One region of the Mycobacterium sp. NGS62 genome, then DNA from elsewhere that is predicted to be linked to it. Evidence: riboswitches for the same ligand, from Rfam matches in the RefSeq annotation. Region 1 holds a riboswitch; the other holds the start of a gene.
What was found. Region 1 has a riboswitch for S-adenosylmethionine ahead of AC5Y49_RS15930 (hypothetical protein). Riboswitches for the same ligand answer to the same signal wherever they lie in the genome.
Positions count from the first base shown of each region.

Region 1 (6,401 bases):
GCGCCAGGTTTGGATGCGAGTCGTGAACCGCAGTAACGAGCGGGCGGATCAGCTGCCGCAACTCTGGCCGCCACAACGCCGCCAACTCGACCTGCTCGCGATGAGAAACAATGCGCCGGACCGCACCAACCTCCCTCACCTATTAGGTGAGAGGAGGGCTGTGTCAACGCCAGTTAAGCCATGATTGCGTCATGGACGGACGGCACGCCTGGCAGCGATCCGCTCAATTTCGACGGCGCGCTCTTTTTCTCCCTTGAGATGAGCGTATTTAAGGTCGAGTTTGCGGCAGGCCTCGTCCTGCCGGGCACGCAACCCTTCGACCTCCTCTTCGGTGGCCCCTTCGTTGGGATACAACCCCTTTTCGCGAGCCGAAGCGATGAGCTGCTCTCTGGTGTATTTGCGCTGGTAAGTCATAGCCAAAGCATCCCGTATCGGTCAGTCATTTCCTCTGTTGGGACCGAAAGGTCGATGGCCACATCGTCTACTGCCCACTGATTGTGGTCGACGGCTTTTTCGGTAGCCTCTGCAAGCTCGTCATAGTTGCGGGAGATGTCGTTGTACCAGTAGCGATCACCGGGCGCCGGACCCTCCTGACCACCTCACCAACCGCCGAGGTCGTTGTCCGGGTGAGCGTTGATTTCGTCGCGGTAGGCGTCGGCGTACTCGGAGACATCCTGTGGTGTGAGCATGTAAAACGGCACCGACCGATCCTCAAACCCGGGTTCAGAAACAGTCCACTCGAAACCGTCATCATCGGCCGCCTCGCTGCACGTAATGGTCGGGGCGGATCTGCTTTTCGCCAGACCACCGGTAAGCGGTCAGTGATCCGCCCTTGACGGCGCTGAAGTCCACGCAGGCGGTGTAATCCGTCCAGTCATGCCGGTGTTTCGGGGAACCTTGCCGCCAATAGTGGCCATAAACGACAGGTACTCGCCCGGTGTAGACATAGGAGTGATCGCCGTCGGCCAGTTCAACTTCAGGCAACCGCGGGTAGGGGCCGCCGGAGGCGGTGGTGAATTTGCCTTCCATTTCAGCGATGTCGCGCAGCGTACGGGCGCTGTTATTCCACCACCGCACTCGCGCGTTGCCGCGCGGGAAGCCATCCTTGTCGTAGTACTCGGGTTGGCCATGGTCGACCAGACTGATTTCCGGACCCTTGAGCAGCGTCTCGACCGCACGGTACAGCGGGTCCTCCGGGATGCTGGCCGCCACGAAGTATGCCACCTCGGTGAATGGAGCATGTGAACCGCATCGCTGCTCTACGAGCCCAATTGAGTCGTCATGCCAACATGCGTGCACGACGCGCAGGCCGCCGAGATCCAGCCACAGCGGCATCGTCTTAAACCACTCGAGGTAGCTACCCCGTTCAGCGCCGACAACTTGGTCGAGGAAAGCCTGGTGCTGCTTGGTGTTCTTCTCTGACCACCGGTTCTCCGGGTCATCGTGTGCGCGGAGGAACTTTCCGCTGCCATGCGGCCACTCGGTGTGATAGGCGATGGCGTTGAATTCATGGTTGCCCATGACAATTCGCGCGCTCCCCGCGTCGACCATGCGTTTGACGAGCTGCAGCACACGCAGTTGTTCGTCTCCTCGGTCGATGACATCACCCACAAAGATGGCTTGGCGACGAGGGTGGCGATATTCGCCGGTCCCGTCGGCTGGTTGGTAGCCGAGTTCGATGAGTAACTCTTCGAGCTGGGTAGCGCATCCGTGGACGTCGCCGATGATGTCATAGCCCTCACACGCGGAATCGGCCACGCGTACCTCCTTGCTGGGTTGTGGGCTGCCGAGCCAGCCACGATCAGCGCTCATCGCTGCGCTTTCTGGCGTTTGGCGACGTCACTCTCTCCGAGCCCAACGCATCGTTGTGGCCTGCCCTTGTCCTGGCCAAGCTGACCTCTCTTCGTCTGTAAGAATTGCCCCTTACCCATCATGATGAGCCACTTGCGCTCCTCGCCCGGAATGTAATCGCGAGGCGGTGGCGGCGGAGGCCCTACAATCCGGCCGCGCTCATCGCTCATCATTTTGCCTTTGGTGGGCGCGTATCCCATCGCAAATCATGAAGGGTCCCCTAGCGGAAGGGTCACTCCCGGCGGCGCAACGATCTGTGCAACCGAGCCGATGATGGGGGCCTGGTCGCGGAAGACAAGAATCGTCCCGCGCGTATTGCGCTGTGACAGCGCCACATCCATAGAAAGTGCCGGGGCGTCGTCGTCGAGGTCCAGGTTCAGATAGACCGAGGACCGGCGTTCCTGATGGCAACGTTCGATCAGCCGATCTGCGAGATAGTGGCCCTCTGTGCGGTAAAGCGGAATCGCGTCGACGTCTCGGCTTCGATGGTCTACCCGCTCCATGAGGTCCAGCGCCATCAGTTGTGGGCCCGTCACCACTAGACCCGCCACCTTGAAAACAAGTGGCAGCCAGGCGGACACCTCGGCCAGGCTGGCCTCAGACTGCGTGTTATCGATGACGTAGTGGAGCACAAATCCGCGTCGAGTCAGTTCCTGCATGAATGCACCTGCGGTAGCGGCAACGTAGTCGTGGACGCCGGGTGACCATCGAAACTGGCGAAAGTAGGACTTATACAAGTCCTCGACCATGAAAAAGGCCGTGCCTACGAACCAACCGTCGTCGAGACCGCGAGCGAGGGCACTCACCCGTTGGCTCAGCGCGGTTAGGGAGCGCACCCGCTCATCTTCGGAAAGCGCCTCAAGCCTATCGGCGCCGGCAATGATCGCTCGCGTCCTAGCGTCCCATACGTACGCGAGTGTGGTGAAACCCCATTCGGCAGAACCCAATGCTGTCGTGGTGTCGTCGGTATTCATGCGCTGCCTCCTATCGGGAATGCGTCTTAATCGCGGATGGCAAAGGTCGGTGCATACTCGGTGCGTTCATTTCCAAGATCGCCTTCTGCCGGTCGCATACCTGTCGGCGATGCGCAGCGGTAACGGCGGAACGCGACGTGGAATCGGAGGAGTCGTGACCGGTGGCGGGCTAGGGGTCGGCCGAGCAGTAGGCATCAAACGGTCAGCTCCGCCACCACGGAATGCCCCGTTGGAGGCCTCATGGCGGCGCGCAAGGTCGGCCGGATATAGGAACGCGTGGTCGTGGCGGTAATAGCCTGACTCACCCAGCCAGTGGCATCCAAGACAGGCCGGGATCCCGCGCAGGACAACACCGGGATGCTGAGTCGGCCACATCACCGGGTCGCTGCCATGAGCCGCTTCATACGCACGACGGCGTTCTTGGCGCTGCTGCCACAGTCTCACGGCATCGTCGATCCACTTCGGCGCGACTTTCCAGTCGACGATGAAATGCACCCAGCGGGGAGGATGCAGCGTGTCGTAATACGGACCCCACGTATTCGCGGCATAGGCCGGGGCACGCCGCAAAGGGACGATAACGTTTCTATCCGGACTCATGAATTACCCTGTGGTGTATCGATTTCAGAAGTGTCTTCGATAATCCTTGTGGCACGATCGCACAATGTGCCGGTGACTATTCATGACTCCGAAAGACCATGGCAATGGCTTGCCACAAGTCAGGTCCATGGCGGCGGGTCCGGTGCATGTCCGAGCAGGCGCGCGAAAGCATCCACGGATGCCTCGAGGCTCGGCGGCCATTCGGCCTGCCAAACCCGCAGCGGGACGTCGGCGAGCGGGTCGAACCGGCTCGCCAGCCGCGGGTATTCGCGCTCGCGCCACTCTCGCAGACGCCCATCGCCTTTGACGAATTCCAGCAGTTGAGCGGTTTGCTCCTTTTGAACCTCCGGTGGCGCGCCGCCGCGGACGCCGATCCCGTTCATCAGGCTGTGCCGGCCAAGGGCGAATGGGCGATCGCCATACTCCGACTCCAGCCTGGCGACCGACTCGTTGACCCGGCGGCAGTCCGGGCATGCCAGCCAGGACCACCGCGATCTGCCGCCGGCCGTGGCCCTGAAGCAGATAATGCACAGGTCCCTTTCACGGGAAACGTCGTTACCTTCCCATCGCTCAGGCGAATCCTCGTCACTGCATGACTGCCACCTGCCGCACACGGGACCGCGCAGACCGCCGCATGGAATGTGCACGGACAACTCAACAATCCGGTCACGCAGGGCTTTGTCGGTTGCGCTTAGCTTCTGCCCGGTCATTTCGCTTCCGCCTGGTTCTGAGGCGTCGGCACGCAGTCGTTCACCGCTGCTCGTACGCTCGCCATCGACTTCGACGCACCCCTCGTTGTGAACGGCGCCTCGTGGATCCAGTGCACGCGGTGTCGGTGACCGTATGACCCGGAAAGACAATTCCAAGGCATTTCAATACTCCCGAAACATCGGGCCTCCGGCCGAAGGGAGGCGCTCTTGCCGGCACCGGTCGGTGTCGACCGCTTCGTCATCCGAGCCACCCACGAGCGTGGGGTTGGCGTACCGTCCAGTCGGAGCTTGGCGACGGCAACTCGTGAAGCAACTTCAGCTTAGTACACCGGCCCGACAAGCGTGGCCGAATTCGGACTGCAGCAGCGGATTTCTCACTGGCCCAGCACGACTGTGGTCCACCCACGTGGTTCCTTTTGAGCTGGAAACAGACGTCTTCCAAGCTTCGCCGGGCACCCCAATCGACGCTGGCGTCCGGCGCTTGGCAGACTATGGCTCATGGCACAGATAACTTTGCGTGGAAATGCGATCAATACGGTTGGCGAGCTCCCGGCCGTCGGCTCTCAGGCTCCCGACTTCACCTTGACCGGCACCGACCTCGGCGCAGTCAGCAGCGACCAGTTCCGCGATAAGGCCCTGCTGCTCAACATCTTTCCGTCCATCGACACCCCGGTCTGTGCGACCAGCGTGCGGACCTTCAACGAGCGCGCCGCCGGCAGCGGTGCCTCGGTGCTGTGCGTCTCCAACGACCTCCCGTTCGCGCAGGCGCGGTTCTGCGGCGCCGAGGGCATCGAGAACGTCAAGTCAGCGTCGGCGTTCCGCGACAGCTTCGGCGACGACTATGGCGTCACCCTGGTCGACGGGCCGATGGCCGGCCTGCTCGCGCGCGCCGTTGTGGTCATCGGCACCGACGGCAAGGTCGTTTACTCGGAACTGGTCCCAGAGATCGCCCAGGAGCCCAACTACGACGCGGCACTGTCCGCAGTGAGCTCCTCGACGTAACGCCGGTTGACTTCCGCGCGGTGCGGCACAGCCGTACCTCTATGAAGCGGCGTTCAGCTCCGGGTGCAGCCGCCGCAAGGCTCGTCGGAACTCGTCGTTCGGCCACGCTCCCGGGAGCAAGGACGTGACGTCGTTGAGCGCGTCTTCGATGGCGATGCCCTTGCGACGCGCGCCGTAGAGGGCAGCGATGGTTGGCGTACGGCTGACCGCTTGCACGCAGTGGAACAGCACGGTCTTGCCCTCGGCGCGGAATTGTTCGATCGCGCGCACGGTGTCGTACAGCACGAAGTCGAGGTTCGGGTTTTCGCCGGCCTGATCGATGAGCCGCACGTCAAGGTGTTCGGCCGTGTCGGGCAGGTCGAAATCGCCGACCCGGCACAGTGATACGACCGCACCGACGTCGTCGGGCAAGGACTTCAGCGCCCGTACCCCGGCAACCCACACCTGGTCATCATGCGGATGTTGGAAGAGCGGTCCCTGCTCCGGGATCGTCGCGTAGCCGTAGTCGAAGGTGTCCGGTTGGCCACCGAGCGCGATGGCGGTCGCGACAGCGACCAGCTTGCGCGCGTTCCACCCCGGCCACCCGTGCAGTCGGCGCCGCCACTGTGCGGGCACCGCCGAGGCACCCCACACCGCGCCGAGCAACCCACCGGCGATCGCGGCGACAGTATCGGTGTCCCGCCCACCGCGTACCGCCGCTTCCAGCGCCAACCGCAGATGATCGGCGCGGAATACCCCGGCAGCCGGATCCTCTTGCGGCGCCGGTGTCGTCGAGATCGCCGACCACGCCCCCTGCAGCGCCTCGACCACCCAGCCGTTCTTGGTGAAATCCGCCGGTTGTGATCGCTCGGCGGCGTCGAGCAGCGCCGACCACCTGGCCTGCGCTGCCGCATCGAGGTGATCCAACCCAATTCGCACGTTCAACTCACCGGTCAGCACAGCGTGGCGGATCGCGCAGCACCACAACACACACGCATCTCCGTTGTCGGGCTCATGGTGAGTCAACGCGCTGATGGCGCGCGCCGCCTCCACCAAACCGTCCTCGTCGTTCAGGTAGGCCAACGCCACCGGGGCCGTCCGCATCAATGAGCCGTTGCCCGCGCTCCTGCCCTCCCGCTGGTGCTCCGCCGCCGACGCCTCGCGGGCGGCCGCCGCCGAGAGTCCCTGCCGGCCCACCGCACTCAATACCGCACGCGTTTGGATGCCGACGTCTTTGGTGCCCGGCTGGTTCGCCCACTGATACCAGCGGTGCACGATCGCGTCTTGG
Region 1 is NZ_JCALCK010000005.1:317,723-324,123, forward strand. Features, by position in the region: gene AC5Y49_RS15915 (hypothetical protein) at 190-414, opposite strand; gene AC5Y49_RS15920 (metallophosphoesterase) at 751-1,758, opposite strand; gene AC5Y49_RS15925 (hypothetical protein) at 2,058-2,825, opposite strand; gene AC5Y49_RS15930 (hypothetical protein) at 3,542-4,132, opposite strand; SAM riboswitch class IV at 4,331-4,442, opposite strand; gene tpx (thiol peroxidase) at 4,631-5,134, shown strand; gene AC5Y49_RS15940 (ADP-ribosylglycohydrolase family protein) at 5,174-6,401, opposite strand, start outside.

Region 2 (6,401 bases), 310 kb from region 1:
CTTTCCGCCGTCAGACATCTGAGTCCGATCCTCCTACCCGACGATTAACGCCGCCTTGTGGGCAACCTGGTGAGCCTGCGGGTGAGCAATCTCTCTCGACCCAACACTACAAGGGGTGCCCCACAGCGGACGGTTCTGAACAATCAGGATTCAGGCGGTCGTGACCTGCGCGTCGAGTGCGGCGTTGAGTGTTTTACTCGGGCGCATCACCGCGGTCGTCTTGTCGCGATCCGGCGCGTAGTAGCCGCCGATGTCGACCGCCTCGCCCTGCGCCTCGGCCAGTTCGGCAACGATGACGTCTTCGTTTTCCTTCAGGGCATCGGCCAGTGCGGTGAAGTGCTTCCGCAGATCCTCGTCATCGTTCTGGGCCGCCAGCTCTTGCGCCCAGTACATGGCCAGATAGAACTGGCTGCCGCGGTTGTCGAGCTCACCGGTCTTGCGCGACGGGCTCTTGTTGTTGTCCAGCAGCTTGCCGATCGCGGCATCCAGCGTCGTGCCCAGAATCTCGGCGCGCTCGTTGCCGATCTTGGCGCCCATATCCTCCAGGCTGGCGCCCAGTGCCAGGAACTCGCCCAGCGAGTCCCAGCGCAGGTGATTCTCCTCCACCAGTTGCTTGACGTGCTTGGGCGCCGAACCGCCTGCGCCGGTTTCGTACATTCCGCCGCCGGCCATCAGCGGCACGATGGACAGCATCTTGGCGCTGGTGCCCAACTCCAGGATCGGAAACAGGTCAGTCAGGTAATCGCGCAGGATGTTGCCGGTCGCGGCGATGGTGTCCAGCCCGCGGATCAGCCGTTCCAAGGTGTATCGCATGGAACGAACCTGCGACATGATCTGAATGTCGAGGCCCTCGGTGTCGTGCTCCTTCAGATACGTCCTGACCTTCTTGATCAGTTCGTTTTCGTGCGGCCGGTAGGGGTCCAGCCAAAACAGCACCGGCATACCGGAGTTCCGGGCGCGGGTGACGGCCAGCTTCACCCAGTCGCGGATCGGCGCGTCCCGCACGATCGGCATCCGCCAGATGTCGCCGGCTTCCACCTCCTGCGACAGCAGCACTTCACCGGTGGCGAGGTCCACGATGTTAGCGACGCCGTCTTGGGACAGCTCGAATGTCTTGTCGTGCGACCCGTATTCCTCGGCCTGCTGCGCCATCAGACCGACGTTGGGAACGGTGCCCATCGTCGCTGGATCGAAAGCGCCGTTGGTCTTGCAGAAGTTGATGATTTCCTGGTAGATGCGGGCGAACGTGGACTCGGGGTTGACCGCCTTGGTGTCCTTTTGCCGTCCGTCGGCGCCGTACATCTTGCCGCCGGCGCGAATCATCGCCGGCATCGAGGCGTCCACGATCACGTCACTGGGCGAGTGGAAGTTCGAGATTCCTTTGGCCGAATCGACCATCGCCAACTCCGGCCGGTGCTCGTGGCAGGCGTGCAGGTCGCGAATGATCTCGTCGTGTTGCGACGCGGGCAGCGACTCGATCTTGTTGTAGAGGTCAACCAGGCCGTTGTTGACGTTGACACCCAGCTCGTCGAACAGCTTCTGATGCTTGGCGAACGCGTCCTTGTAGAAGACTTTGACCGCGTGGCCGAACACGATGGGGTGGCTGACCTTCATCATCGTCGCCTTGACGTGCAAAGAGAACATCACGCCGGTCTTGCGCGCATCCTCCATCTGTTCCTCGTAGAACTCGCGCAGAGCACGCACGCTCATGAACATGCTGTCGATGATGTCGCCCTCGGCCAGTGACACTTCCGGCTTGAGCACGATCGTCTCGCCGGTTTTGGTGACCAGTTCCATCTTCACGTCGCGCGCGCGGTCCAGCGTCATCGACTTCTCGCCGTGATAGAAGTCGCCGTGCCGCATGGTCGCCACATGAGTGCGCGATGCCATCGACCACTCGCCCATGCTGTGCGGGTGCTTACGCGCGAATTCCTTGACCGCCTTGGGCGCACGCCGATCCGAGTTGCCTTCCCGCAGCACCGGGTTCACCGCACTGCCCAAGACATTGGCGTAACGCTTTTTCAGCTCCCTTTCCCGGTCGGTTTTCGGATTCTCCGGGTAATCCGGAACCTTGAATCCCTTACCCTGCAGCTCTTTGATCGCGGCCACCAGTTGCGGCACCGACGCGCTGATGTTCGGCAGCTTGATGATCGTGGTGTCGGGCAGTTGCGTCAGCCGGCCGAGTTCGGCGAGGTTGTCGGGCACGCGCTGCTCTTCGGTGAGGTAATCGGGGAACTCGGCCAAGATGCGTGCCGCCACCGAGATGTCGCTGGCTTCGATGTTGATGCCCGCCGGTTCGGCAAACGCGCGCACGATCGGCAAAAAGGCATACGTCGCCAACAACGGCGCCTCGTCGGTCAGCGTGTAGATGATGGTCGGCTGTTCGGCGCACACGGTCTGTCTCCCGGCGTCTCAAGATTGTCAGCGGCTCGCGATGTCACGGTGGCTGCCAGTATCGCGTACGCGGTAATCGACAGCCGTAAAGGGGTCACGCGTTATCTGCGGCGTTTATCCTGCTCGGGGTCTGCATCGTCGGCGAGTCAGGTGGCGGCGTCTCACCGACGTGCGATAAGCTTCAGGTCGGTCATGAGTGCCAGCGTTCAAGCCCCGGCTTGCTGGCCGGCAACCCTCCAACCGCGGTGGGGTGCCCCGGGTGATGACCAGGTTGAGTAGCCACAACCGGCTACGCGGCAAGCGCGGGTCCGCCGTGACGGGCCCCCCGAGTAGACAGGGAAACCTGATGCACGCCTATTTGGGCCGGCCCATCGTGTCTCACAGTTGCTGACCGAATGGCCGCCGGTTGACGTCTTCTCCGGATGGCGTCCCGGGCGCCTACGAGCAACCGCCCCCGCACAAGCCATTGACAGAAAGCATGCAGATGAGCGCTGACGAGAACGACGACAACGATCCGACCGCGCATTGGTCATTCGAAACCAAACAAATCCATGTCGGGCAGCGGCCGGACCCGACCACCCACGCACGCGCCCTGCCGATCTACCAGACCACCTCCTTCACCTTCGATGACACCGCACACGCGGCGGCGCTGTTCGGGCTGGAGGTCCCGGGAAACATCTACACCCGGATCATGAATCCGACCGCCGACGTCGTCGAGCAGCGCATCGCCGCGCTCGAGGGCGGGGTGGCCGCACTGTTCCTGGCCTCCGGCCAAGCGGCGTCGACGTTCGCGCTGCTGAACCTGGCCGGCGCCGGTGACCACATCGTCTCCAGTCCGCGGCTCTACGGCGGCACCTACAACCTGTTCCACTATTCGCTGGCCAAGATCGGCGTCGAGGTCACCTTCATCGACGATCCCGACAACCTGGAGTCCTGGCGCTCGGCGATCCGGCCCAACACCAAGGCGTTCTTCGCCGAGACGATCTCCAATCCGCAGATCGACGTGCTGGATACCCCGGGCGTGGCCGCTATTGCCCATCAGAACGGGCTGCCGCTGATCGTCGACAACACCGTCGCCACCCCCTACCTGATCCAGCCGATCGCCCAGGGCGCTGACATTGTGGTCCATTCGGCCACCAAATACCTGGGTGGCCATGGCGCCGCGATCGCCGGTGTCATCGTCGACGGTGGCACGTTCGACTGGACGGGCGGCCGTTTTCCCGACTTCACCACGCCCGACCCCAGTTACCACGGCGTGGTCTACGCGGAATTGGGGCCGCCCGCGTTCGCGCTCAAAGCTCGGGTGCAACTGCTGCGCGACTATGGTTCTGCGGCCTCGCCGTTCAACGCGTTCTTGGTCGCGCAGGGGCTGGAAACCTTGAGTCTGCGCATGGAGCGTCACGTCGGCAACGCCAAGCGGGTCGCCGAGTTTTTGGCCGATCATGACGACGTGGTGTCGGTCAACTACGCCGGGCTGCCGAGCTCGCCGTGGTACGAGCTGGGAAAGAAGCTGGCGCCCAGAGGAACCGGCGCAGTGCTGGCCTTCGAGTTGGCCGGCGGCGTGGAGGCCGGGAAGGCGTTTGTCAATGCGCTGCAACTGCACAGCCACGTCGCCAACATCGGGGATGTGCGGTCGCTGGTGATCCATCCGGCATCGACGACCCACTCCCAACTCAGTCCTGAGGAGCAGCTGTCAAGCGGCGTCAGCCCGGGGCTGGTGCGGTTGGCCGTCGGCATCGAGGGTATCGATGACATCCTGGCCGACTTGCAACTCGGCTTTGCTGCGGCTCGCAAATTCGGTGCCGCCACCGCGGGCGACCCGCACGCCGTGGCGGCATTCTGAGGAGGCTTGGGTGACAATCTTCGACGTGCCAACTCAAGCGCTTCCCGCCGAAGGGGAGCTCGGCGTCGTTGACGTCGGTTCGCTGACGCTGGAAAGCGGCGTGGTGCTCGACGACGTCCAGATCGCCGTACAGCGGTGGGGAGAGTTGTCGCCGTCACGCGACAACGTCGTCGTGGTGTTGCACGCGCTCACCGGCGATTCGCACATCACCGGCCCCGCCGGGCCCGGGCAGCCTACGCCGGGCTGGTGGGACGGCATCGCCGGGCCGGGTGCGCCGATCGACACCAACCGTTGGTGCGCACTGTCCACCAACGTGCTGGGCGGCTGCCGCGGCTCAACCGGGCCCAGCTCACTGGCTCCCGACGGAAAACCCTGGGGCTCACGGTTTCCGCTTGTCACGATTCGCGATCAGGTGGAGGCAGACATCGCGGCGTTGGCCGCACTGGGCATCACCAAAGTTGCCGCCGTCGTCGGCGGATCGATGGGCGGCGCACGGGCGCTGGAATGGATTATCGGCCACCCCGACGAGGTTGCGTCCGCGTTGCTATTGGCGGTGGGTGCGCGTAGCACTGCCGACGAGATCGGCACCCAGGTCAGCCAGCTCAGAGCGATCGAGGCCGACCCGAACTGGCAGGGCGGTGACTACCACGGCACCGGCCGCACACCCGACGTCGGACTGGCGATCGCCCGTCAATTCGCGCACCTGGCTTTCCGGGGCGAGCTCGAGTTGGACACCCGCTTCGCCAATGATCCTCAGAGCGGCGAAGATCCGGCGACGGGCGGTCGTTACTCCGTGCAAGGTTATCTGGAGTATCAGAGCAGCAAGTTGGTCGCCCGGTTCGATGCCGGAAGCTATGTGGCCTTGACCCACGCGATGATTGGACACGACGTCGGTCGCGACCGCGGCGGGGTCGCCGAGGCACTGCGCGGCTGTCCGGTGCCGGTGGTGATCGGGGGCATTACTTCCGACCGGCTCTTTCCGCTGCGGCTGCAGGAGGAACTGGCTGACCTGATGCCGGGATGCACCGAGCTACAGATCATCGACTCGATCTACGGACACGACGGCTTCTTGGTGGAATCCGAAGCCGTCGGCGAATTGGTGCGACGGACGCTGGATATAGCCGCCCGCGAAGGTGTGCGCCGGCGGTGACCCGCTCCCGGCAAGCCCGCTCGCTGTCGTTCGGCGCCGAAGCGGCCGCCTACGAGCGGGGCCGTCCGTCCTACCCGCCGGAGGCCATCGACTGGCTGCTGCCGGCTGAGGCCCGCGATGTGCTCGACCTTGGCGCGGGGACCGGCAAGCTGACCACTCGGCTGGTTGAACGCGGCCTGGCCGTGGTGGCGGTGGATCCGATCGCTGAGATGTTGGAGGTGCTGCGCAGCTCGTTGCCGGACACCCCGGCATTACTGGGTACCGCCGAAGAGATTCCGCTGGCGGACAACAGTGTTGACGCGGTGCTGGTCGCCCAGGCGTGGCATTGGTTCGACCCGGCACGCGCAATTCCGGAAGTGGCCCGGGTGCTGCGGCCCGGCGGCCGGCTGGCCCTGGTGTGGAACACTCGCGACGAGCGGCTCGGCTGGGTGCGCGAGCTGGGTCGCATCATCGGGCGCGACGGTGACCCGGTCCGTGACAAAGTGACGCTGCCCGGGCCCTTCACGGACTTGCAGCGCCATCAGGTCGAGTGGACGAGTTACTTGACGCCGCAAGCTCTTATCGACCTGGTGGCGTCTCGCAGCTACTGCATCACCTCGCCGACCGAAGTGCGTAGCAAGACGCTCGATGAGGTACGCGAATTGCTGGCCACTCATCCCGCGCTGGCGAGCGCAGGGGGCCTGGCGCTGCCGTACGTGACGGTCTGCGTACGCGCCACGCTGTCCTGAACCTGGCCGAGTGGCCAGTTATTACACCGATTTTCGCGATCTGCGTGCATTAGGTGGCCACTCGGCGCCTAGAAGTTCAACCCGGAGAACATGATCCGTCGGGGGTCGTATTTCTGCCGTACGGCGCTCAGCTGGGACTGGTTCGGGCCGAAATAGCGCGACGGCGGCTGGTTCACTTCGATGTAGTTCACGTAGCCGCCGACCGAATACGGTTGCACCGCTTGATGTGCCGTGCCCAGCCACCTGGTCGCCGCTGCTGGGTCACCGGTTTCGACGTACCACTGCA
Region 2 is NZ_JCALCK010000005.1:7,415-13,815, forward strand. Features, by position in the region: gene AC5Y49_RS14345 (NADP-dependent isocitrate dehydrogenase) at 1-18, opposite strand, end outside; gene AC5Y49_RS14350 (NADP-dependent isocitrate dehydrogenase) at 151-2,394, opposite strand; SAM riboswitch class IV at 2,583-2,703, shown strand; gene AC5Y49_RS14355 (bifunctional o-acetylhomoserine/o-acetylserine sulfhydrylase) at 2,879-4,237, shown strand; gene metX (homoserine O-acetyltransferase MetX) at 4,248-5,387, shown strand; gene AC5Y49_RS14365 (class I SAM-dependent methyltransferase) at 5,384-6,115, shown strand; gene AC5Y49_RS14370 (FAD-dependent oxidoreductase) at 6,184-6,401, opposite strand, start outside.
Region 2: linked by a shared signal. The riboswitch ahead of AC5Y49_RS14355 (bifunctional o-acetylhomoserine/o-acetylserine sulfhydrylase) and the one ahead of AC5Y49_RS15930 (hypothetical protein) in region 1 are both predicted to bind S-adenosylmethionine.